Regions from separate parts of the Amycolatopsis samaneae genome, predicted to be linked through region 2. Evidence: predicted binding sites of a transcription regulator. Region 2 holds the regulator's gene; the other holds the start of a gene.
What was found. Region 2 encodes HspR, which represses chaperone genes until heat shock. Its sites were predicted from a motif close to ANNTTGAGTNNNNNNNACTCAANNT; they were not measured.
Positions count from the first base shown of each region.

Region 1: the regulator HspR is predicted to act here: its motif matches at 4,247-4,271, upstream of lon (endopeptidase La).

Region 1 is NZ_BAABHG010000008.1:100,186-110,231, forward strand. Features, by position in the region: gene ABD987_RS21750 (DedA family protein) at 1-465, shown strand, start outside; gene ABD987_RS21755 (alkaline phosphatase PhoX) at 518-1,678, opposite strand; gene lon (endopeptidase La) at 1,830-4,232, opposite strand; gene ABD987_RS21765 (SAM-dependent methyltransferase) at 4,486-5,340, opposite strand; gene ABD987_RS21770 (GNAT family N-acetyltransferase) at 5,420-6,358, opposite strand; gene ABD987_RS21775 (putative bifunctional diguanylate cyclase/phosphodiesterase) at 6,604-9,279, shown strand; tRNA gene ABD987_RS21780 (tRNA-Thr) at 9,360-9,432, shown strand; tRNA gene ABD987_RS21785 (tRNA-Met) at 9,483-9,555, shown strand; gene rpmG (50S ribosomal protein L33) at 9,605-9,769, shown strand; gene ABD987_RS21795 (MaoC family dehydratase N-terminal domain-containing protein) at 9,860-10,046, shown strand, end outside.
Region 2 is NZ_BAABHG010000007.1:164,598-174,643, forward strand. Features, by position in the region: gene ABD987_RS19765 (hypothetical protein) at 1-71, shown strand, start outside; gene dnaK (molecular chaperone DnaK) at 364-2,250, shown strand; gene grpE (nucleotide exchange factor GrpE) at 2,247-2,969, shown strand; gene dnaJ (molecular chaperone DnaJ) at 3,000-4,166, shown strand; gene ABD987_RS19785 (heat shock protein transcriptional repressor HspR) at 4,172-4,600, shown strand; gene ABD987_RS19790 (sulfite exporter TauE/SafE family protein) at 4,668-5,432, opposite strand; gene ABD987_RS19795 (GntR family transcriptional regulator) at 5,503-6,252, opposite strand; gene ABD987_RS19800 (DUF305 domain-containing protein) at 6,707-7,189, opposite strand; gene ABD987_RS19805 (lytic polysaccharide monooxygenase) at 7,270-8,025, opposite strand; gene ABD987_RS19810 (dienelactone hydrolase family protein) at 8,167-8,868, opposite strand; gene ABD987_RS19815 (globin domain-containing protein) at 8,926-10,029, opposite strand.

The sequences.
Region 1 (10,046 bases), on a different contig from region 2:
AGCCTCTTCGGGGCGCTGTGCTGGACGACGCTGGGCTCGGTCGCGGGCGCGGTGGTCGTCTACTACCTCGGGCTGCTGCTCGGCCGCGACCGCACGAGACGGCTGCTGGGGCGTATCCCGCTGGTCAAGACGTCCGACTTCGACCGCACCGAAGCCTGGTTCGCCCGCCACGGCGGCAAAGCCGTGTTCCTCGGCCGGATGGTGCCGATCTTCCGCAGCCTGATCTCGCTGCCCGCCGGGATCGAACGGATGCCGTTCGGCCGGTTCCTGCTGCTGACCACGGCGGGCAGCCTGCTGTGGAACACCGCGTTCGTCGTCGCCGGATACCTGCTCGGGGAGAGCTGGCACCTGGTCGACCGCTACGCCGAGGTGTTCCAGTACCTGGTGATCGCGGCCGTCGCGCTCGCACTGGGCCTGTTCGTCTTCTTCCGCCTGCGTGAACGGAGCCGAGCCGATGCCCGCTGAGATCCGCAGGGCCTCCACGACCGGCTCCGGGTCCGTCGGGGAGGCGGCGGTGTCAGGAGCGGAACGGTCCGGTGACCTCGTAGGTGATCCCGTCCGAGGAGGAGCCGGAAGTGCCGCGCTGCGAGGAGAAGTACAGCCGGTTCCCGGCCGGGGTGAACGCGGGCCCGGTGATCTCCGACGCGCTCTGCCCGGTGACCCGCAGGAACGGCGCGACGATGTCGTCCGGGGTGATGAGGCAGATCTCCATGTTCCCGCCGTCCTCGGCGACGAACAGATCGCCCGAGGCCGAGCCGGTGACGTTGTCGACACCGGTCAGCGGTGCCGTGCCGTTCGTGACCAGCGAGTCGTCGTAGGCCAGTTCGTACGTGTTGTTCGCGAGGTCGAGCTGCCAGACGCGGTTGTCGCCCTTGGTGGTGAACCACGCGGTGTCGTTGGCGTAGTGCAGACCCTCGCCGCCGTTGAACCGTTTCGCGCCGGACACCTGGTTACGTGTCGCGGTCGGGGAGCCGCCGGGGTCGGGGACGGTCGCCCAGGTGAAGCTGCCCGATGTCGCCGTGCCCGCTTTGAGCACCTGGAGCGTCCCCGCCGCGAGGCTGCCCCAGGTCGTCGGGACGAATCGGTAGAAGCAGCCGTCAGGGACGTCCTCGGTCAGGTAGACGGCCTTGCGCACCGGGTCGGCCGCGGCGGCCTCGTGCTTGAACCGGCCCATCGCGAGTCGCTGGACGGCGGCGGAGTCGGGGCCCGCCGGTGCGCATTCGTAGACGAACCCCCGATCGATCTCCTCGCAGGAAAGCCAAGTGCCCCAGGGCATCGCGCCGCCCGCACAGTTCTGGCGGGTGTTGCTCAGTATCCGGTGCGCGCCGACGATGTCGGCGTTCGCGTCGAAGCGGACCGCGCTCGCGCCGCCGCCGGGGGTGATCTCGGAGTTCGACACGTAGAGCCAGCCGGTGCCGTCGGGGAACACCGCGCCGCCGTCCGGGGCGCTGTGCCAGATGTAGCCGGTGCTCGCGACCTGCTTGCCCGATCGCGCGATGACCCGGCTGGTGAATCCGGCGGGCAGCTGGATCCCGTTGGCGTCGGCCGCTCCCAGCGGGCCGTAGGGGCTGGGGCCGTTCTGCGCGGGCGCGGCCAGCGCGGACGAGCTCAGGGTGTTGCCGAACGCGGTGACACCGGCGCCGATCACGGCCGCGCGCAGGAAGTTCCGTCGCTTCACTCGAGCCTCCAAGGATCCGCTTCGTGGTGGGGCGGTAAAGGAGCGGATCGGAGGTTACGGGCGAAACGGGACAAAGAGATGAACGCGCGATGCAGCCGAAGGGGACTTTCGGTGCGTCCACCGCACCGGAAGTCCCCTTCGGACCAACCGGCTACGCCGCCTGGGGCAGCGGCGCCGACGCCGGGGCCAGCGCGAGGTCGAGCACCTCGCGGACGTTCGCCACCGCGTGCACCTCCAGGTGATCGAGCACCTCGGCGGGCACGTCGTCCAGGTCCGGTTCGTTGCGCTGCGGGATGATCACGGTCTTCATCCCGGCCCGGTGCGCGGCGAGGAGCTTCTGCTTGACCCCGCCGATGGGCAGCACCCGCCCGGTCAGCGACACCTCGCCGGTCATCGCGACGTCCGCGCGCACGACCCGGCCGGACAGCAGCGAGGCCAGCGCCGTCGTCATCGTGATCCCGGCGCTCGGGCCGTCCTTCGGCACCGCGCCCGCGGGCACGTGGACGTGGATGCCACGCTCCTTCAGGTCACCGACCGGCAGCTCCAGCTCCGCCCCGTGGGAGCGCAGGTAGGACAGCGCGATCTGCACCGACTCCTTCATCACGTCGCCGAGCTGGCCGGTGAGCTGCAGCCCGGTCGCGCCGGACTCCGGATCGGCCAGCGACGCCTCGATGTAGAGCACGTCGCCGCCCGCGCCGGTCACCGCGAGGCCCGTGGCCACGCCCGGGGTCGCGGTCCGCTGGGTCGACGCGGGCAGCGACGACTCCGGCAGGTGCCGTGGGCGTCCGAGGTAGGTCTCCAGGCCCTCGGCGTCGACCTCGACCGGCAGGGTGACCTCGTCGAGCGCGACCTTGGTGGTGATCTTGCGCAACACCTTCGCGATCGTCCGGTTCGCGTCGCGCACGCCCGCCTCGCGGGTGTACTCGGCGGCGATCCGGCTGAACGCGCCGTCGGTGAGCACCACGTCGCCCTCGCCGAGCCCGGCGCGTTCCAGCTCACGGGGGAGCAGGTGGTCGCGGGCGATGGTCACCTTCTCGTGCTCGGTGTAGCCGTCGAGCGTGACCAGCTCCATGCGGTCCAGCAGCGGGCCGGGGATGGTCTCCAGCGCGTTCGCCGTCGCCAGGAACACCACGTCCGAAAGGTCCAGCTCGACCTCGAGGTAGTGATCGCGGAAGGTGTGGTTCTGCTCCGGGTCGAGGACCTCCAGCAGCGCCGCGGTCGGGTCGCCCCGGTAGTCGGCGCCGACCTTGTCGATCTCGTCGAGCAGCACGACCGGGTTCATCGAGCCCGCTTCCTTGATCGCACGGACGATCCGTCCCGGCAGCGCGCCGACGTAGGTCCGCCGGTGCCCGCGGATCTCGGCCTCGTCGCGGATGCCGCCGAGCGCGACGCGGACGAACTCGCGGCCCATCGCCTTCGCCACCGACTCGCCCAGCGACGTCTTGCCGACGCCGGGAGGGCCCGCGAGCGCGAGCATCGCGCCGGACCGCCGTCCGCCGACGGGCCCGAGTCCGGACTCCGCGCGGCGCTTGCGCACGGCCAGGTACTCGATGATGCGTTCCTTGACGTCGTCGAGGCCCGCGTGGTCGGCGTCGAGGATCGCCCGCGCGCCGGCGATGTCGTGGACGTCGGTGGTCCGCTCGTTCCACGGCAGCTCCAGCACCGTGTCGAGCCAGGTCCGGATCCAGCCGCCCTCCGGTGACTGCTCGGACGTCCGCTCCAATTTGTCCACTTCGGACAGTGCGGCCTTCTTGACGTGCTCGGGCAGCTCGGCGGCCTCGACCCGCGCGCGGTAGTCGTCGTCGGCCGCGGTCCCGTCCAGCTCGCCCAGTTCCTTGCGGATCGCTTCGAGCTGACGCCGCAGCAGGAACTCCTTCTGCTGCTTCTCCATCCCGTCGGCGACGTCCTTGCGGATGGTGTCGGTGACCTCCAGTTCGGCGAGGTACTCCCGGCTCCACTCGAGCGCCTTCTCCAGACGCGTCGAGACGTCGAGCGTGGTGAGCAGTTCGAGCTTCTGCTCGGTCTTGAGGTACGGCGCGTTGCCGGACAGGTCGGCGACCGCGGCGGGCTCCTCGACCTGCTGGACGGCGTCGATCAGCTGCCAGCCGCCGCGCTGTTGCAGAACGGAGATGACGACGGCCTTGTACTCGGTGGCGAGCTGGGCCGTGCGGTCGTCGGTCACTTCGGCGGCGTCTTCGGCGTGGACCCAGCGGGCGGCGCCGGGGCCGTCGGCGATACGGCCGACGGTGGCGCGGCGGGTGCCACGCAGCAGTACCGCGGCCTTCCCGCCGGGGATCCGGCCGACGCGCTCGACAGTCGCGACGGTGCCGAACTCGGCGTACTCGCCGTGGACGCGGGGGACGATCAGGACCTCGGCCTTCGCCGCCGCGGCGGAGCGGATGCCGGGGAAGGACGCCTGCGCTGGCGTCTTGGCCTGGGCGGACTCCACCGCGGCCCGGGTCTCGCTGTCGGTCAGATCGAGCGGGACCACCATGCCCGGCAGCACGACGTCGTCGTCCAGCGGGAGCACGGGCAGGAGGCGGGTGTCGGTCATGTGCACTCCTCGGTTAGTTGAGTCTGCCTAGCTCAACTCTCCGATGGGTGGGTTTGTTTCCGATGGAGTGTTCGCCCGCAGCGATCACCCCGTCCACCCCCAAACATCCGACCCCCACCCACGCCCCATCGCGCCCCCGAGTGCATTTAGCGGGCTAAACGCACTCGCCGAGGCGGCCCGGAGCGCGTTTAGCCCGCTAAATGCACCGGGCGGCGGCAGGGGGCGGCGCGGACATCGGAGGTATGGGGGTGGGTCAGGCGGGTTTCTCGGCGACGCCGCACCACGCGAAGGAGCGTGCCTCGGCCTCGATGGCGTTCAGCGAACGGTCCGGCCGCCAGTCGGGAAGGTGCACGATGCCGGGGTCCAACAGCGGCCAGTCCCCGAACAGCGCCGCGATCTCGTCGCGCTCGCGCAGCCACATCGGGTTGCTCGTGTTCCGGTACTGCCCGACCAGCCAGCGCAGCCCTTCGAGGGCCTCGCCCGGCCCGCCGTCGCCCTCGCTCATGTGCGAGATCACCAGGCGGCTGCCGGGAGCGAGCGCGTCCTGGTAGGCGCGCACGATCCCGGCGGGGTCGTCGTCCGGCCCGGCGAAGTGCAGCACGGCGACCAGCATCAGGCAGACCGGCCGGCCGAAGTCGATCAGTTCCCGCGTCCGCCGGTCCCGCAGGACCGTCTTCGGGGACCGCAGGTCGGCGTGGACGATCCCGGCCCAGTCGGTCGCGGCCTCCTCTTCGAGGATGACCGTCGCGTGTGCCACGGCCACCGGCTCGTAATCGACGTAGACCACTTTCGCCGTGTCGTCCTCGGGCAGTTCGGCCGCGATCACCTCGTGCACGTTCCCGGCCGTCGGCACTCCCGAGCCGAGGTCGACGAACTGCCGGATCCCGGCGTCGAGCGCGCTGCGCACCGCGCGGTTCATGAACTCCCGGTTGTGCCGCGCGCCCGGCTTGACGTAGGGCCACTGCCGTTCCATCCGGCGCCCGAACTCGCGGTCGACGGCCCAGTTCTGGTTTCCCCCGAGATACCAGTCGTAGACGCGTGCCGCGGACGGCTTCTCGGTGTCCACGCCCTCCGGCGCGGTGGGCGCGGCATCCCCCTGTTCACTCACGTCGCTTCCCCTCCCTCGCACCATCCCCCGTGCTCAGAGTAGCGACGGCGGGCCCCGCGAGGAGCCGCCGCGCGCGTGGTCAGCGCACCGCGGGGCGACGCTGCCAGTACGTCCACAGCGGGCGATAGCCCTGCGCGTACCAGAACGGCGTCGAGCGCGGGTTCGCCGCCGCGTGGTGCAGCAGCACGACGTCGGCGCCCTCCTGGTCGAGGACCTGGTGCGCGTGGACCGCCAGCGCGGTGCCGACGCCGGAGGACCGGGCGGCCTCCGCGACGGCCAGTGACGACAGGTAGCCGACGCGGGTCGCGGCGACGCGGTCGCTGATCCAGCCGGTCTCGCCGGGGTGCTGGACGTTCACCATGCCGAGCGGACGGCCGTACAGCTCGGCGATCCACAGCGGCGGCTCCGGCCGTTTCAGCTGCTCGGCGAGGTCCTTGGCGAGGATCTCCTCGACGCCCGCGCGCAGGTTGACCGTGCCGAACTGGGCGTCGTAGGAGTGCAGCTCCATGCCCAGCGCTACGGCGGTGTCGAGGTCGTCGGGCTCGGCGCGGCGGATCTTGACGCCCGGCGTCCCGCGCGGACCGGCCGGGACCAGCCGCTCGGCGGGCCGCACCGCGATCACGCGCAGGGGCGCGAACCCGTGGTGCAGCATCTCGCGCGCCCCCGCCGCGTCCCGGCTCGCGCGCGGCACGATCGCGGCCGTCTCGGTGTCACCCGGTTCGGCGACCGCGCGCAGATGTTCGTCCCATCGGGTGAGCAGGGCGTCGAGTGCCGCGGCCGGGCGCGGGCCGGCGAGCTGGAGGTCGAGGCGGTGTTCGGTCAGCGCGCGCCACGGCGCGTTCGGGGCGTCCCGGTCCACCTGGACGCGGGAGGCGAGGCCCGACGCGGCGGAATCGCCGGCCCCTGCCGTCAGCACCGCGGCGTTTTCGGTGGTCCCGAAGGGAATCGAGCCGGGGAGCAGCGGGTCCACCGCCGCGAGCCTGCTCGTGTGGTCGGTGGCAATCACATCGCTGTGCATGGGCCCATTCAAGCGTTACCCGGCCGGGCGCGCGTACCGCACCGCGCGGCCGGGGCCCTTTCGTCCCCGGATGTTTCACTCCTTGGTCCACGCAGGTCAGTGCGGCTTGGTCATTGTTAACCCTGGGGTGATCTCCTAGTGTCTCGAAAGGGACACGGGTACGCCCTACGGGGTACGGTATGGCCCTTGTCCACACCTGACGTCACGGATGAACAACCGGTTGGGCAGCCGGGAAGGAAGGTCGGATGCCGGACAGCAACGCCCACACCCCAGCCTCGGCGCAGGCGAAACGGGGTACGGGTGGAGCCGGGACCGCGGCCGCTGGGGCGGCCGTGCGCTCTGCGTCGTCTGTAGCCGCTGTGTCGTCATCGGAGGCACGGACCGACGAACGCCGCTTCCGCACCTATACCTTCGTGGTCCTCACCCTGGGCCTCGTCGCGGCCTTCGCGGTCAGCGCGTGGCTCCCGTTCAAGGGCAACGCCGACCTCTGGTGGATCGGCCTCGTCCTCACGGTCGCCTTCCTGCTCGCCGAGCAGCTCGGCATCAACGTCGACGTCCGAAGCGGCATCTCCTGGACGATTTCGTTCACTGAAATACCGCTGGTAATCGGTTTCTTCGTCGCCCCGTTCGAGGTCGTGCTCGCCGCGCACCTGGTCGCGGGCATCGGGACGCTGCTCGCCCGCAAGGTCGTCGGGCGCGTCCTCTACAACGCGGGCGCGTTCCTGCTGGAGATCACCGGCGCCTTCGCCGTCGCGGGCCTGGTCAAGCAGGCCACCGGCGCCGTGGACATGACGTGGGTGGCCGCGCTCGCCGGCACCCTGGCCGCGCCGCTGGTCAGCACGCTGCTCGCGCTCGCCGCGGTGCGGGTGCTGCGCCGCCGGATGCGCGTCAGCACCGCGGTCCGGCTCACCGGGCGCATCCTCGTCGTCGGCTTCGTCAACGCCTCGGTCGGCCTCTCCGGCTACCTGGTCATCGCCAGCACGCCCAAGGCGTGGCCGCTGGTGCTCGCCGTCTTCCTCGGGCTGACCGCCCTGTACTGGGCCTACTCCGACCTGCTGCGCGAACAACGCGACATGGAGGCGCTCTCCGACGTCAGCCTGATGGTCGCCCGCTCCGGCCAGCAGGCCGCCGCCCGGCCCGCGAACCGTGCGGACGAGCTCGTCGGCGGCGTCGACGTCCGCGAGTGGGCCACCATCGCCGAACGGATCAAGGACCAGCTCGCCGCCGGACGGGTGGTGCTGCGGCTGCGGCTGGAACCCAAGGACGCCATGCGCGTGGTCGTCGCGGGCGACGAGCTGCCGCTCGCCGATCCCGCCGCCGACGACCCGTTGCTGCGGCTGCCCGGCGCGCACGTGCGGCACTTCCGGATCACCGAGGCGAACCCGGACGTCCGCTCCGCGCTGATCGACCGCGGCGCGCAGGAGGCGCTCGTCGTCCCGCTGCGCAGCGCCAGCCAGCTGCTCGGCGTCGTCGAGGCCCATGACCGGCTTTCGCGTTGGCGCGGCTTCGGCAAGTACGACGTCCAGCTGCTCGGCACGATGGCCAGCCACCTCGCGACGTCGCTCGACAACCGGCGCCTGCTCGCCACGCTGCGGCACGACGCCTACCACGACCCGCTGACCGGACACCTCAACCGGCCGGGCTTCCGGCAGGTCGCGAAGGAACCGTTGCGGGACTTCGCGAACGCCGTGGTGCTGCGCATCGACCTCGACGTCTTCTCGACCGTCAGCGACGCGCTGGGCTACGCCTGGGCCGACCGGATGGTGATCGCCGCGGGCCGCCGCATCCGTGACGCGCTCGGCGAGGAGGTCCCGCTCGCCCGGCTCGAAGGCGCGTCCTTCGCGGCGCTGCTCGTCGGCTGCGCGCCCGAGAACGCGCACCACGCCGCGGAGCGGCTGCGCACCGAGCTTTCCGCGCCGTACCCGGTCGACCGGCTGTCGGTCGAGGCGAACGCGATGGTCGGCTACGCCACGACTTCGCCGGAGGACAACGGCGACGCGGTCGACATCGACGGCCTGCTCCAGCGCGCCGACGTCGCCGTCCGCGCCACCCGCGGCGGCGAGGAGGTCCGCGGCTACGTGCCGAGCATGGGCCAGATCTTCCTGCGGCGCTTCCAGCTGGTCACCCAGTTCCGCCAGTCGCTGGAGGACGAACAGGTCTCCGTGCACTACCAGCCCAAGATCACCCTGCCCAACCGTCAGGTGCAGGGCGTCGAGGCGCTGGTGCGCTGGGTGCACCCGGAGTTCGGCAGGCTCGGCCCCGACGAGTTCGTCCCGGCGATCGAGGCGGCCGGGCTCATCGGCGTGCTGACCTCGTTCGTGCTGGAGGCCTCGCTCCGGCGCGCCCGCAAGTGGCTCGACGAGGGCCTGCGGATCTCGGTCGCGGTCAACCTGTCGGTGCGCAACCTGGCCGACGAGGACTTCCCGGCGAAGGTCGCGCGCGAGCTGGAGCGCTTCGACGTCCCGCCGGAGCTGCTGACCTTCGAGCTGACCGAGTCCGGTGTGATGTCCGACCCACAGAAGGCGCTGCCGATCCTGCGGGAGCTGCACTCGCTCGGCATCGTGCTCGCCGTCGACGACTTCGGCACCGGGTACTCGTCGCTGGCCTACCTGCGGCAGCTCCCGGTGGACCAGGTCAAGATCGACAAGAGCTTCGTGCTGGGCATGGGCACCGACCTCGGCGACCTCGCCGTGGTGCGCTCGATCGTCGAACTCGGCCACTCGCTGGGGCTCACCGTGGTGGCCGAAGGCGTCGAGGAGGACGTCGCCCGCGACCAGCTCGAAGCGATGGGCTGTGACGTCGCGCAGGGCTACCTCATCTCGCGGCCGCTGCCGGAGGACCGGCTGGAGGCGTGGCTGCAGGCCAGGACGGCCCGCTCGCCGGGGCGGCACTCGGAGACGGTCCTGACCCTGCTGACCTGAGGTTTTGCCGCTAGCGGGACCCACCTGCACGGCGGGATGAACCCTCTTGCTAATCTTTCCAAGTCCTCGCGAGAGGCAAGGCCCCTTTAGCTCAGTCGGCAGAGCGTCTCCATGGTAAGGAGAAGGTCTACGGTTCGATTCCGTAAAGGGGCTCTCGACCTCAGCCGCGTCACGCCTGCGTGTCGCGGCTTGGGTCATGTAAGGGCGGTGTAGCTCAGTTGGCAGAGCAAGCGGCTCATAATCGCTGTGTCGCCGGTTCAAGTCCGGCCACCGCTACGCGGTAACCCTGGGGTGCGACCCCAGACCTGAGAGAGAAGGAAATGCTGTGGCTGCCACCGACGTGCGACCCAAGATCACGCTGGCGTGCGAGGAGTGCAAGCACCGCAACTACATCACCAAGAAGAACCGGCGCAACAACCCGGATCGCCTGGAGATGAAGAAGTTCTGCCCGAACTGCGGTACGCACCGGACTCACAAAGAGACCCGCTGACGTCGAGCGGTTCCTCTATCCAGCTTTACCGAAGCCGTCCCGGGCACCCGGGGCGGCTTCGGTGCTTCCGGCGCCCGGTAGCCTCGTCGGGTGCCCTTGGATCAGTCGTTCAGCGGGCGGAGCTATCCGTCGGCCAGCAAGTATGAAGTGAGCCGGGAGAAGATCCGGGAGTTCGCCGACGCGATCGGCGATCCGAACCCGCTCTACCGGGACCGGGAGGCCGCCCGCGCGGCGGGCCACCCCGACGTTCTCGCGCCGCCGACCTTCGTCACCATCA
Region 2 (10,046 bases):
GGGACGCCCCGGAGCACGGTATGAGGACCGTCACGGTGAAGCGGGTCCCCGCGCCCGGCGTACGCGGCTAGCTCGTCCCGCCCCGCCGGGTTTGACGGGGTGAAACGATCACGCTTTCGAGTGGCGCCGGTGGTGTATCTCCTGGTCAGCGGGGTTACCTTCAGATTTTCCGCGAACTCGGGAACAAGAACCGAGACCTGCCCGTTAGCCTAGTACGAAGGTTGAGCGCAGCCGACTCAAGTCTGCTTGACGAGGTGCGCCGAGGCCGGATAGAACTTGCTTCGGGGTCGCTCAAGGCGACACCGAACCCGCAGGTCACGAACAACCCCACAGCAAAGCTGCGTTACACAGGAGGAGCACACCATGGCGCGAGCGGTCGGCATCGACCTCGGCACGACCAACTCGGTCGTCGCCGTCCTTGAGGGCGGCGAGCCGACGGTCATCGCCAACTCGGAAGGTTCCCGCACCACCCCGTCCATCGTCGCCTTCGCCAAGAACGGTGAAGTGCTGACCGGCCAGCCGGCGAAGAACCAGGCCGTCACCAACGTCGACCGGACCATCCGGTCGGTCAAGCGGCACATCGGTACCGACTGGAAGACCGAGATCGACGGCAAGAACTACACCTCGCAGGAGATCAGCGCGCGCGTGCTGATGAAGCTCAAGCGCGACGCCGAGGCGTACCTCGGCGAGCCGATCACCGACGCGGTCATCACCGTCCCGGCCTACTTCGAGGACGCGCAGCGCCAGGCCACCAAGGAGGCCGGCCAGATCGCGGGCCTGAACGTGCTCCGCATCGTCAACGAGCCGACCGCCGCCGCGCTGGCGTACGGCCTGGACAAGGGCGAGAAGGAACAGACCATCCTGGTCTTCGACCTCGGTGGCGGCACCTTCGACGTCTCGCTGCTGGAGATCGGCGAGGGCGTCGTCGAGGTCCGCGCGACCTCGGGTGACAACCACCTCGGTGGTGACGACTGGGACGAGCGCATCGTCACCTGGCTGGTCGACAAGTTCAAGGCCACCAACGGGATCGACCTCACCAAGGACAAGATGGCGCTGCAGCGCATCCGTGAGGCCGCGGAGAAGGCGAAGATCGAGCTGTCCAGCTCGAACTCGGCAGGCATCAACCTGCCCTACATCACCGTGGACGCGGACAAGAACCCGCTGTTCCTCGACGAGCAGCTGTCCCGCGCGGAGTTCCAGAAGATCACCTCCGACCTGCTGGAGCGCACCCGTCAGCCGTTCAACAACGTCATCCGGGACGCCGGTATCGCGGTCGGCGACATCGACCACGTGGTGCTCGTCGGTGGTTCCACCCGCATGCCCGCGGTGTCCGACCTGGTCAAGGAGCTGACCGGCGGTCGCGAGCCGAACAAGGGCGTGAACCCGGACGAGGTCGTCGCGGTCGGCGCGGCGCTGCAGGCCGGTGTGCTCAAGGGCGAGGTCAAGGACGTCCTGCTGCTCGACGTGACCCCGCTGTCGCTGGGCATCGAGACCAAGGGCGGCGTGTTCACCAAGCTCATCGAGCGCAACACCACGATCCCGACCAAGCGCTCGGAGATCTTCTCCACCGCGGACGACAACCAGCCGTCGGTGCAGATCCAGGTGTTCCAGGGTGAGCGCGAGATCGCCGCGCACAACAAGAAGCTCGGCATGTTCGAGCTGACCGGTCTCCCGCCCGCCCCGCGTGGCGTGCCGCAGATCGAGGTCACGTTCGACATCGACGCCAACGGCATCGTGCACGTGACCGCGAAGGACCTCGGCACGAACAAGGAGCAGTCGATGACGATCACCGGTGGCTCCGCGCTGCCGAAGGACGACATCGAGCGCATGGTCAAGGACGCGGAGGCGCACGCCGAGGAGGACAAGAAGCGCCGCGAGGAGGCGGAGACCCGCAACCAGGCGGAGACGCTGGTCTACCAGACCGAGAAGTTCGTCAAGGACAACGAGGACAAGCTGCCCGAGGAGCTCAAGGGCAAGGTCAAGACCGCGATCGACGAGGCCAACGAGTCGCTCAAGGGCACGGACTCGACCAAGATCCGCGAGGCGATCGAGAAGCTGAACACCGCTTCGCAGGAGCTGGGTACCGCGCTCTACGCCAACTCGAACGCCGACGCCGCGGCCGGTGCCGCGGGTGCCGCCGGTGGCGCCGCGGGTGCGGCCGGTGCGTCCGACGCGGGCGCCAAGGCCAAGGCCGACGACGTCGTGGACGCCGAGATCGTCGAGGAAGAGCCGAAGGACTCGAAGAAGTGACCCACAGCTACGACGAAACCGAGGGCCGGGGCCCGGACGAACCGGTGGTCGTAAGGGATCGGCGGCGGATCGACCCGCAGACCGGTCAGGTCCGCCCGCCCGCCCCGGAGAGCGAACAGCCCGCCGAGGAGCCCGTGCGCGAGCCCAAGCACGCCGCGGGCCCCTCGCTCGGCGAGTCCACAGTGGACGAAGCCGTCGAGCCCGCCTCCGGTGTCGAGAAGGAACTGGCCGAGCGCACCGCGGACCTGCAGCGCCTGCAGGCCGAGTACGCGAACTACCGCAAGCGCGTCGACCGCGACCGCGAGGCCGTGGTGCAGTCGGCCAAGGGTTCGGTGGTCAACGACCTGCTGCCGCTGCTCGACGACCTCGAGCGGGCCGAGCAGCACGGTGACCTCACCGGCGCGTTCAAGGCCGTGGCCGACAAGCTCGTCGGCGCGTTGCAGCGGGCCGGCCTCGAGTCGTTCGGCGCGGAGGGCGAGCCCTTCGACCCGAGCGTGCACGAGGCGGTGCAGCACAACACCTCGCCCGAGGTGTCGGGCCCGACGGTCACCGTGGTCATGCGCCGCGGTTACCGCTTCGGGGAGCGGGTGCTGCGGGCCGCGCTCGTCGCGGTCACCGACCACGAGCCGGGCGCCGCGCCGGCGGAGCAGCCGGTGGACCCGCCGGTCGGCGGCGAGCTGCCGCTGGACGGCCTCGATGAGCAGCAGAACCAGCAGTAAGTCGTCACGTGAGGAAGGAGGAGACGTTCGGTGAGTGCGCGTGAATGGATCGGTAAGGACTTCTACCGTGAGCTGGGCGTCTCCTCCGACGCCACGGCCGACGAGATCAAGAAGTCCTACCGCAAGCTCGCCAAGGAGAACCACCCCGACGCCAACGCGGGCAACGCGGAGGCCGAGCAGAAGTTCAAGGCGGTCTCCGAGGCGTACGGCGTGCTGTCGGACCCGGCGAAGCGCAAGGAGTACGACGAGGCGCGGCGCCTCTTCGGCTCCGGCGGTGCCGGTGGGTTCAACTTCCCCGGTGGCGGTTCGGGCGGCTTCGACGTCGGCGACATCTTCGGCCAGCAGGGTGGGCAGCAGGGCGGTTTCGGCGGGCTCGGCGACATCCTCGGCGGGCTGTTCGGCCGCCGAGGTTCCGCCGGTGCCACGGCGAACCGGCCGCAACGCGGCGCGGACGTCGAGACCGACGTCCGGATCGACTTCGCCGAGGCGGTCAAGGGCGCGACCCTGCCGCTGCGGCTGTCGAGCCCGGCGACCTGCTCGACGTGTGGCGGCAACGGCGCCAAGCCGGGCAGCACGCCGCGAACCTGCCCGAACTGTCAGGGTTCCGGGCTGGTCAGCCGCAGCCAGGGCGCGTTCGCGTTCTCCGAGCCGTGCCGCGACTGCCGCGGCCGCGGCACGATCATCGACGACCCGTGCCCCGAATGCGGTGGCGAGGGCGTCAGCACCCGCACGCGGACGCTGACCGTCCGGATCCCGCCGGGTGTCGACGACAACCAGCGCATCCGGCTGGCGGGCCAGGGCGAGCCGGGCCGCGGCGGGGCGCAGGCGGGCGATCTGTACGTCCGCGTGCACGTCGCGCCGCACGAGCTGTTCGGCCGCAAGGAACTCGACCTGACGCTGTCGGTGCCGGTGGACTTCACCGAGCTGGCGCTCGGCACCACGATCACCGTGCCCACGTTGGAGGGCAAGGTGTCGCTGAAGGTGCCGGCGGGCACCGCGAGCGGCCGGGTGCTGCGGGTGCGCGGCAAGGGCATCGCCAAGCGTGACGGTTCGCAGGGCGACCTGCTGGTCACCCTCCAGGCGGCGGTTCCCGCCGAGCTGGACGACAAGGCGCGTGCGGCGCTGGAGACCTACGCCGAGGCGATGGCCGGGCACGACCCCCGGCCGGAGATCACCAAACTGCTCGAAGGCAGGTGAGTGCGATGTTCGGCGGACTGCCCCACGGCGCGGACGAGGACACGCCGGTGTTCGTCATTTCGGTGGCGGCACAGCTTTCCGGCATGCACGCGCAGACCCTGCGGTCCTACGACCGCCAGGGTCTCGTCTCCCCCGGCCGGACCTCCGGCGGTGGGCGGCGCTACTCGATGCGGGACATCGCGCTGCTGCGCGAGGTGCAGCGGCTCTCGCAGGAGGATGGTGTCAACCTCGCGGGCATCAAGCGCATCATCGAGCTGGAGAACCAGGTCGACGCGCTGCGCTCGCGGATCGCCGAACTGACCGAAGAACTCGCGGCGGCCTACGTCGCGGCGGAGCGCAACGTCGCGGCGGTGCACGCGTCGTACCGGAAGGATCTGGTGCCGTTTCAGCCCCAGACTTCCCTGGTCGTGTGGAAACCCGGGAAACGCCGGTGACATCCGGCTTTCAGTGCGAGGACGGGGCGTCCGGTCTGCCGACCGGGCGCCCCGTTCGTTTTGCCGGTCAACCGTGGAAGGCGAGATAGGGCGCCACGGCGAGCAAGGTCGCGATGAGGACGTACTTCAGCCGGCGGGTGGGTAGCGCGCGGGCGATCTTCCAGCCGATGAGTACCCCGGCCAGTTCGGGGATCCCGACCAGTGCCGCCAGCGGCCAGTCGATGGCGTCGGCGGCGACGTACCCCACGGTGCCGGCCGAGGCGATGACGACCGACTGGGCCTGAGCCGAGGCCAGCGATTCCAGCACCGGAACACCGAGCGCGACCAGCAGCGGCACGGTGAGCATCGGCCCGCCGATGCCGACGATCCCCGCGCAGAGCGAAACGGCCAGCCCGAGGCAGGCGACCACGACCTTGGCCGGGTGCGCGCGCGTCGCGGCGGGCTGGTGCCGCTCGCGATACCACACGAGAACGGCGACCGCGGCCACGAAAACGCCGAGCATCAAGCCGAACATCCGTTTCGACACCAGGCTGTTGACCATCACGCCGAGGGGCGTCCCGACGACGGCGGTGCCCGCCAGGATCAGCGCGGTGCGGCGGGTTTCCGGCTCGCGCAGTTCACCCGAGCGCGCGTAGGCGGCGGTGGCCAGCGCACCGGTCGCGACGTGGGTGACGATGGCGGTACCGGCGACCTGCGCCGGGGACAGGCTCGTCAGCGCGAACAGCCCGATGGTGGGCAGCACCCCGCCGGGTCCGATGGCGGTGATGCCGATCCCGCCGACGAGTCCGAACAGCCCGAGCAGGATCAGCGATGGCGCGGTCAAGCCGGTCACGGCGGCCTCCGATCGAGAGTTTCGCTGAGTACGCGGGTCAGGTGAGGGTGACGTCGTCCCGGCGAATGCTTCAGCGCGGCGCGGGCTCGCGTCGTAGCGTCGCGCGCAGGGTGAGGCGGTCGGCGCGGAGGTGGATGGATTCGGCGTCGACCGCACGGCCGTCGGCCAGCCGGGTGAGCCGCTCGATCGCGAAGATCGCGGCGCCGGAGGGAATGTCCAGCAGTGCGGCGGTGTCCGGGCCCGCGGTGACGGCGTGTACGGCGACTTCGGCGCTGCCCAGCCGTTCGCCGGTGGTTTCTTCGATCAGCGCGAAGAGGTCGCGGCCGGTCAGATCGCGGTCCAGCAGCGGGCGGCCGATGTCGGCGGTGAGGTAGGTAGTGTCCAGCGAAAGCGGGATCCCGCCGAGCCTGCGCAGCCGTTCGATGCAGATGACTTCGGTGTCACGGGACAGGTCCAGGCGTTCCGCGATGGCCGCGGGCGGCCGCGGCACGGAATGGGCGGTGCGTACCTCGTTGGTGACGGTGCCGTGGCCGGTGAGTGCCTCGGCGAGGCCGGTGAGCTGATCCAGCCCGTGGCCGTACTTCGGCATCACCACGGTGGTGCCGATGCCCTGTCTGCGCGTGATCAGGCCTTCGGCGCGCAACAGGGCGAGGGCGTCCCGCACCGCGTTGTGCGAGGCACCCAGCCGGGTGCCCAGTGTGTGTTCGTCGGGGAGCACGCCATCGGCGAACGCGGCGTCGGCGATCTGCCGTCGCAGCGTGTCCGCCACCTGCCGGGCACGTTCGGCGCGGGGCCGCGAGGACATCGCTTTCTCGCTCACCCCAGCCCCTTTCGTAGCGTTCCGTCGCCGGTCACGCTACCGGGATCTTTGTTACGCCGAGGTTACGCCACTTCGGTTGACCTGCGTAAACGTTCTGGTGTGGGGGTTTGCCGCGGTGGCCGGGTGAATACGCCGGTGCGGCGGGCATGGCGGGACGCTCGGGGATGTCGCGAACGCTCCGTTGGGGACACTGAACGTCGCGAACGGGCCGTTCGGGACACGGGTCCCCGCACCGCGAAGTCCGCGAATGCCACATTGAGGGAATCAGCGTCCCCCAATGTGGCCTCCACGGTCACGATTCCCGTGCCGCGCCGTTTTTCCACAGGAACCGTCCGTTGTGGACAACTCGTGCCCAGGTCCGCCGAAGACCGGGTTCTGTCGTGCCGGGGCGATAGAATGTTGCAGGGCCGTGCCCCCAGGGCGGGTGGGGGGTGCCTGGGTGGTGGGGCGGGGGTCAGGTCGTGGTGTAGCCGAGGAGTTGCTTGATCTCGGCGGTGCGGGATTCGACGATGCGGTGGGCCAGATCGCGGGCGGCGGGGTTCTTGCCCGTCGAGGTTTCGGTCTGGGACATCTCGACGGCCTGGTGCTGGTGCCCGGCGAGGATGTCGAGGAAACGCCGTTCGAACTCCGCGCCCGGCGCGGACTTCAGCGCTCCGATCAGGTCGGGGCTGGTCATCGGCATGCCGCCGTGCCCAGCGTGCGCGCTCGCGTCGGCCGTGGCGGGCTGGCCCCAGTCACGCAGCCAGCCTTTCATGTCCTCGGCTTCGCTCCGCTGCGTCGCCTCGATCGCCGCGGCGAGTTCGGCGACCGCCGGGCGCACCTGATGGTCGCGCGCCAGCCGGACGATCTCCACGCCCTGCTCGTGATGCGGGATCATCATCTGCAGGAACATCACGTCCGCGGCGTTGAACTCCGGCGCGCTCGAAGGCGCGCGCACCGGTGGAGGGGCCGCCGCGCCCCCGGAGCATCCGGTGAGCACCAGAAGCGCGGCAGCCAAACCCAGGAAAAGCCGGAACCTCACAGTTTCTGCCACAGCGCGGGAGTGCTGGACGGTTCCCAGCCGGGGATCGCGGTGTGGGCCTGGAGGCACTTGTAGGTCGCGCCGTTGTAGGTCACCTCGGCGCCCGGCTGGTACGCCGTGCCCGCGGCCCACGTGCCGCCGGTGGGCGGTGTCGTCGTGGTCGGCGGCGTCGTCGGCGGGGTGGTCGGTGGGGTGGTCGGTGGAGTGGTGGGCGGCGTAGTCGGCCCGCCACCGCCGATCTGCAGATCGACGCACGCGTAGAACGCGTTGGCCGTGTCGGCGATGTTCCAGATGGCGAGCAGCTTCTGCCTGCCGGTGAACGAACCCATGTCCACGGTGTGCTGCACGGTCGCGCCCGGCTGCCTGCCGTGGTCGTTGAACACCGCGAGCCGCGTGCCGCCGATGTAGTACTCCCAGGTGGTGGTCGCGTGCCGCGCGGTGATGATCCAGTTGAACGACACCGACTTGCCCACCGACGTCGCGGGCCACGGCTTGGATTCGTCGTTCAGCTGCTCGAAACGGCCCTCGCCGCCGTTGCAGCTGCGCAAGCCCTTCGGGCCTTCGACGCTCTGGGGTTCGTAGATGATGTCGCCGCAGTTCGGCACCCGGCCCTGCGCGCACATCGCCTGCCTGCTTGGCGGCGAAGAGATGTAGCCGTGCGCGCTGGCGACGGCCGCCGGCAGCGCCACCACGATGAGGGGGGCGAGGGCGGCACCGGCCGCGGCGGCCCCGAGTTTACGTTTCCACGTCATTGTCGGCTCCTCGAACAGCCTTGTTCCGGAGGGCGAAGCGCATCCGCCTCTTGGAGGAAGACGTGGTCTAGACCATAAGAGCAACCGCTACCACGGTCAACGAAGAGCGCCTGAACGGCGGCGCACGCGAGGCCGAACGGCTCAGTCCGTACGGCGCAGGTGCTCGCCGAAGAAAGCGGTCACCCGGCGCCACGCGTCCTCGCTGGAATCGTGGTGATAGCCGAACCCGGCGACCTTGATCAACGCGTTGAGCGGGCCCAGCCGGAACTGGTTCGCGAAGCTGTGCCCGGCGTCGGGGTATTCCTTGACATCGTGGGGAATTCCGGCTTCGGACAGTTTCGCCTCGAGCTTGGCGGCCGCGCCGCGCAGGCTGACGTCCTTCCGGCCGAAGCTCCCGACGATCGGGCAGGCGCCGTCCAGGACGGAAAGGTCCTTCGGCAGCATTCCGTAATACGGCGCGGAAGCGTCGAATTCCCGGGTCGCCGCGATCAACGCGAATCCGCCGCCCATGCAGAACCCCACGACGCCGACCTTGCCGGTGCAGTCCTCGCGCGCGGCGAGAAGCTGTCGTGACGCTTCGATGTCGTCGAACGCGCGTCCCTGCTGGGCGAAAAGGTTCTGGAAAACCCCTTTCACGCAGCGGACGAGGCCGCCGCGCGCGTACATGTTCGGGCTCAGCGCGAGATAGCCCTCCGCGGCGAACCGGTCGGTGATGTTCCTGGCGTCCTGCGTGAGTCCCGTGACGTCGTGGATGATCACGACGGCCGGATGCGGGCCGTCGCCGTCTGGTTCGGCGAGGTAGCCGTCGATGGGGCCGCCCGGCGTGGGAACGCTGATCTCCATGGTGAAACCCTAGTCCGAAACCATCGGTTTTTCCATACTCACGGTATCCAGAACGGATCAGTCCAAGGTGAACGGATCGTAGGAGATCCGTTCCAGCTCGGTGCCCGTCGCCAGCAGCCGGGCGATCGTGGCGCGGATCATCGGCGGGGACCCGGACACCAGGACGTCGTGCGTGTTCCACGCCCCGCGCTGGGTCACCGCGGTGGCCAGCGAGCCCCGGTCGCCGCCGGCCACCGCGCCCTCCTCGGTCACCGGGGTGATGGTCAGCCACTTCGCCGTCGCGGCCAGCTTGCGCAGATCGTCGAGCACATACAGGTCCTCCGGTCTTCGCCCGCCGAAAAACAGGTGTACGCGGGGGTTGTGCGTCCAGCGCGAAAGATCGTCGAGAATGGACAGCAGCGGAGTGATTCCGGTGCCACCACCGATCATCAGCAACGGCCGCGGCCGGACGGACGGCAGGACCGAGAGCGAGCCCATCGCGGGGCCGATCCGCCACACCTCGCCGGGACGGGTGTGCCGCACGATCGCGCCGCTCACCCAGCCGCCGGGGACGGCGCGGACGTGGAAGGTCAGCACGCCGTCGTTCCGTGGCGCCGTCGTCGGGGAAAGGTAACGCCACAACCGGGGCCGGTGCGGGGTTTCCACGCTCACATAGCCGCCGGCGCGATAGGGCAACGGTTCGGCGGTCCGGACCCGGACCAGCGCGACGTCGCGGCCGATCCGGCGGTGTTCGAGCACCGTCGCCGCCCACCACGGCGGTCCCGTTTCGGCCGCGGCGGCCTCCCGCATGCTCTGCGCGATCAGCCGGTACGCCGAGGTCCACGCGGCCTCGACCTCGGCCGTCCAGTGGCCGGCGAGGTAGCGTTTCAACGCGGCGATGAGCGCGACGCCGACGGCGTCGTAATGCCGCTCCAGCACGCCGAACTTGCGATGGTCGCGGCCCAGCTGGCGCAGGAAGGTGACCAGTTCGTCCGGGCGGTCGACCATCTGGACGACGTAGACCAGCGCGCGCAACAGCCGGTCCCGCTGGACGGTCATGGTGGCCGGGAACAGGTCCCTGGTTTCCGGCGCGATCGTGAACAGCGCGCCGTAGAAGTAACTCGTGACTTCGCCTGCCTTCGGTTCGACCACGGCGAAACTGTCGCGGACGAGTTTTGCCATCCGCTGGCCGTCGGCTC